DNA from 2 places in the Bacillus sp. JZ105 genome. Region 1 is predicted to be linked to the other one. Evidence: a T-box and tRNA genes for the amino acid it is inferred to sense, from the RefSeq annotation. Region 1 holds a T-box; the other holds one or more tRNA genes.
What was found. A T-box is a leader RNA that pairs with one kind of tRNA and senses whether it is charged. The one in region 1 lies ahead of trpS (tryptophan--tRNA ligase), so its partner is inferred to be a tRNA-Trp.
Positions count from the first base shown of each region.

Region 1 (2,222 bases):
AGGTGTTTTTTATTTGTCTCATCTTATGGGGTCAGTCCCAGTCGTGCTGCAAGCTTTTTTTATTTGCGTTTTCTGCCAAGACCCATCGCATTCTCCATTTTTTTCAGCATTTTGTTTGCTGCGCGGTTTGCTTTTTCAGCACCTTCGTCTAGAATGCGGTCAAGCTCGTCTGATTCAATGAGTTCATAGTATCGATCTTGAATTGGTTTTAAAGCATCAACGACAACGTTCGCAAGATCTCCTTTAAACTCACCATATCCTTTGCCTTCGTACTTTTGCTCCAGCTCTGCAATGGGTATGTTGCCTAATACAGAATAAATCGTCAGCAAGTTGGCAATTCCAGGCTTGTTTTCTTTGTCATACTTGACGATGCCTTCTGAATCCGTCACAGCACTTTTAATTTTCTTTTCAAGCTGCTTTGGTTCATCTAATAAGGTAATGAAAGATTTTTGGTTCGGATCGGATTTGCTCATTTTTTTCGTTGGATCTGTTAAAGACATAATCCGAGCGCCTTCTTTTGGAATTTTCACTTCAGGCACAGTGAAGATGTCATTGTACTTTCGGTTAAAGCGTTCAGCAAGCGTTCTAGTCAATTCAAGATGCTGCTTTTGGTCTTCTCCAACAGGGACTAAATCAGTACCATATAATAAGATATCGCCAGCCATTAATGGGGGATACGTTAATAGACCTGAAACAACTGCTTCTTTTCCAGCGGATTTGTCCTTAAATTGGGTCATTCTTTCTAATTCCCCAATATAAGCAACACATTGAAGCATCCATCCTGCCTGGGCGTGAGCAGGTACCTCTGATTGGATAAACAATGTCGCTTTCTCTGGATCAAGACCAACCGCTAAATAGAGAGCTGCTAAGCTTCTAATATTTTGGCGGAGAGCTAATCGGTCCTGACTCACTGTAATCGCATGCTGATCCACGACACAAAAATAGCCATTATAGTCATGCTGCAAATCGACAAATTGCTTCATTGCTCCAATATAGTTCCCTAATGTGACAGAACCGCTCGGCTGAATGCCTGAAAAAATTGTCTTCTTTGTCATACTAAAACCTCTTTTCTTCAATATAAAAAGGCCCACCCATCACTTTTCAACAGAAAAGGGACGAATGAACCGTGGTACCACCCTTGTTATTTCACATAGAAATCACTCAAGACGTTGATAACGGAGACTGCTCCGTCTAAGCCTACTCACTTTTTTAGAAGTGTTCGGTTAGCTGCTCCAAAGCCCATTCCATACATGCCATTATCTGCTCACACCGGCCGCAGACTCTCTGTAAATGGTGAATATATGTACTCTTCTTTTTCATCGCAACAGTATGTCTATCTATTATAAAGGATGACCATGAAAAAGTCACGAAGCCATTATGTGACCTTCTCATCATGCCTATTGACACTTAAAATTTTAGATAAAATACCAAATATCTGTCAGATTCTTTTAAAAAAGGATGATTAATTATATGTATAAAACATTATTCCAGCTGAATTTGTTAAATTATTTTAATCAATTTACGCTTTAATTTGTTGAAGTGATTGAGACTTTAGTTTATAAAAATCCCTCTTTATCCCCATTTACGTTTTTAAAAAATATATGAAATTGATATTGCAATAAATTATTCTATTCATTATAATGAATTTGTTCACACGTTTGTGCTAGGCTCTTTACATAGTGAAAATTCAGAAAAAACAAAAGAAATAGAAAGTAAGCTATTTAGGGACTTTTTTACGCTATTTCTTAAATCTGAATCTCATCTTCTATCGAGACCTTTGAACTAAAAACATATTATAAGGGGGAATACAGTTGAAAAAGCGTTGGTCTGTTGTTACTTTAATGCTTATTTTCACACTTGTATTAAGCGCTTGTGGTTTCAGCGGAAACAAATCAGGCGACAGCACGAGCAGTTCTGGAGAGGCTAAAACAACATTAAATGTGAATATCTCCACTGAGCCTTTTTCTCTACATCCGGGATTGGCAAATGATTCAACTTCAGGCAGTGTCATCCGTCAGACTTTTGAGGGATTAACAAGAATTAACGCTGAAGGAAAGCCAGAAAATGCAATGGCTTCTGATATCAAAACAAGTGCTGATGGTAAAACTTATACATTCACACTTCGTGATGCAAAATGGTCTAATGGTGACCCTGTAAAAGCAGAAGATTTTGAATATGCTTGGAAATGGGCATTAGATCCTAAAAATGAATCTCAATATGCT
Region 1 is NZ_CP096387.1:1,146,446-1,148,667, forward strand. It holds gene trpS (tryptophan--tRNA ligase) at 60-1,055, opposite strand; T-box leader at 1,109-1,329, opposite strand; gene M1D81_RS05685 (peptide ABC transporter substrate-binding protein) at 1,812-2,222, shown strand, end outside.

Region 2 (2,222 bases), 260 kb from region 1:
TCGAAGAATTGAATCCAAATGCAGACATATCTGTCCAAACTAAGAATGAATATTTACAAGCCGTTAAGAAGGCTTTCGAAAGAGTAGTAAAGGCAGAGGTTTAAACTTTTCACAAAAGAAAGAATCAAAAAGATTACATCGGCAGAATTAAAAAGTAAATGGAGTGAAAAGGGATAGTACCTAATTAGGTGGTACTATCCCTACTTTATTTTTATGCTTATCAAACTAATGTTAAAAAGGTTGGTTCAATAAGAACATCATTTTCGTACAATATAATTTTGTGCATATTTATGAAGGTATTTTAAACTGGACGGTTTCAGACTTACTCTTTCCAAGTTTAATAATGTTATCTTACATATTATGAATTATATCCAGATCATACGGAAGGTATGTAAATGCGTATGGCAAATTCTCTATTCCGGTGGAGATAGTGCAGGAGGAAATCTGGAGACGGTTGTATCGCTGGCAGAAGAAAGAAGCGGTCCAAAGCCGGTATTTCAACTACTTTTATATCCTTATATAGGCTATATTAGGAGAAGAGCCAGCTTCATTACGTGATAATGCAGAAGGCTATCTTTAGAGCAAAAGTTCAATCAATCTACGCACACGATTTTGGTTTTTTAGTCGCTTATAGTCGCGCGTTAGAACACAAAGAAAAAGGCCTCAACTTAATGTTGAGGCCTTGATTCTAAAGCAATTTGATACCGGTGGCCGGGGTCGAACCGGCACTCCGTGAGGAACACGATTTTGAGTCGTGCGCGTCTGCCAATTCCGCCACACCGGCATGATTATAAAAGAGCGCATCTTATATTAAAAAACAATGGTGCCGAGGGCCGGACTTGAACCGGCACGGTAGTCACCTACCGCAGGATTTTAAGTCCTGTGTGTCTGCCAATTCCACCACCCCGGCAGTCTTTTCAAAAAAGGCGACACCCGGATTTGAACCGGGGATAAAGGTTTTGCAGACCTCTGCCTTACCACTTGGCTATGCCGCCATTATTGGAGCGGAAGACGGGATTCGAACCCGCGACCCCCACCTTGGCAAGGTGGTGTTCTACCACTGAACTACTTCCGCATATCAACTGGGCTAGCTGGATTCGAACCAACGCATGACGGAGTCAAAGTCCGTTGCCTTACCGCTTGGCTATAGCCCAATAATAAAATGGGGCGATTGATGGGAATCGAACCCACGAGTGCCAGAGCCACAATCTGGTGCGTTAACCACTTCGCCACAACCGCCATAGATGTAATGAATTATAAAGTATAATTGGCAGGGGCAGTAGGAATCGAACCCACACCGGAGGTTTTGGAGACCTCTGTTCTACCGTTAAACTATGCCCCTATGAAAACAAAAAATGGTGGAGGGGGGCGGATTCGAACCGCCGAACCCGGAGGGAGCGGATTTACAGTCCGCCGCGTTTAGCCACTTCGCTACCCCTCCACTTTTGAAAAACAGTGCCGGCAAGAGGACTTGAACCCCCAACCTACTGATTACAAGTCAGTTGCTCTACCAATTGAGCTACACCGGCAAATAGTGGTGGCTCGGGACGGAATCGAACCGCCGACACACGGATTTTCAGTCCGTTGCTCTACCAACTGAGCTACCGAGCCAAGTATTCTTTTGAAAAATGGCGGTCCGGACGGGACTCGAACCCGCGACCTCCTGCGTGACAGGCAGGCATTCTAACCAACTGAACTACCGGACCATTTTGGTTGCGGGGGCAGGATTTGAACCTGCGACCTTCGGGTTATGAGCCCGACGAGCTACCGAACTGCTCCACCCCGCGACGATATAAAAGATATGGTGGAGGATGACGGGCTCGAACCGCCGACCCTCTGCTTGTAAGGCAGATGCTCTCCCAGCTGAGCTAATCCTCCGAATAATAAATGCTGGTGTATATTCTATAAAAATGGTGACCCGTACGGGATTCGAACCCGTGTTACCGCCGTGAAAGGGCGGTGTCTTAACCGCTTGACCAACGGGCCCTTTATTATGTAAATTGTGGCGGAGAGCAAGGGATTCGAACCCTTGAGACGGGGTTACCGCCTACACGATTTCCAATCGTGCTCCTTCGGCCACTCGGACAGCTCTCCAAATTGGCTCCGCAGGTAGGATTCGAACCTACGACCGATCGGTTAACAGCCGATAGCTCTACCACTGAGCTACTGCGGAATGAAGAAAGCCTGGCGATGTCCTACTCTCACAGGGGGAAACCCCCAAC
Region 2 is NZ_CP096387.1:882,834-885,055, reverse strand. It holds gene M1D81_RS04430 (alpha/beta hydrolase) at 1-104, shown strand, start outside; partial or broken gene M1D81_RS04425 (alpha/beta hydrolase fold domain-containing protein) at 421-577, shown strand; tRNA gene M1D81_RS04420 (tRNA-Leu) at 703-784, opposite strand; tRNA gene M1D81_RS04415 (tRNA-Leu) at 822-910, opposite strand; tRNA gene M1D81_RS04410 (tRNA-Cys) at 925-995, opposite strand; tRNA gene M1D81_RS04405 (tRNA-Gly) at 1,001-1,075, opposite strand; tRNA gene M1D81_RS04400 (tRNA-Gln) at 1,083-1,154, opposite strand; tRNA gene M1D81_RS04395 (tRNA-His) at 1,164-1,239, opposite strand; tRNA gene M1D81_RS04390 (tRNA-Trp) at 1,269-1,342, opposite strand; tRNA gene M1D81_RS04385 (tRNA-Tyr) at 1,357-1,441, opposite strand; tRNA gene M1D81_RS04380 (tRNA-Thr) at 1,457-1,529, opposite strand; tRNA gene M1D81_RS04375 (tRNA-Phe) at 1,536-1,611, opposite strand; tRNA gene M1D81_RS04370 (tRNA-Asp) at 1,630-1,706, opposite strand; tRNA gene M1D81_RS04365 (tRNA-Met) at 1,711-1,787, opposite strand; tRNA gene M1D81_RS04360 (tRNA-Val) at 1,803-1,878, opposite strand; tRNA gene M1D81_RS04355 (tRNA-Glu) at 1,912-1,986, opposite strand; tRNA gene M1D81_RS04350 (tRNA-Ser) at 2,004-2,094, opposite strand; tRNA gene M1D81_RS04345 (tRNA-Asn) at 2,099-2,173, opposite strand; rRNA gene rrf (5S ribosomal RNA) at 2,183-2,222, opposite strand, start outside.
Region 2: it has a tRNA-Trp gene. The T-box ahead of trpS (tryptophan--tRNA ligase) is inferred to sense a tRNA for this amino acid. The anticodon was not compared.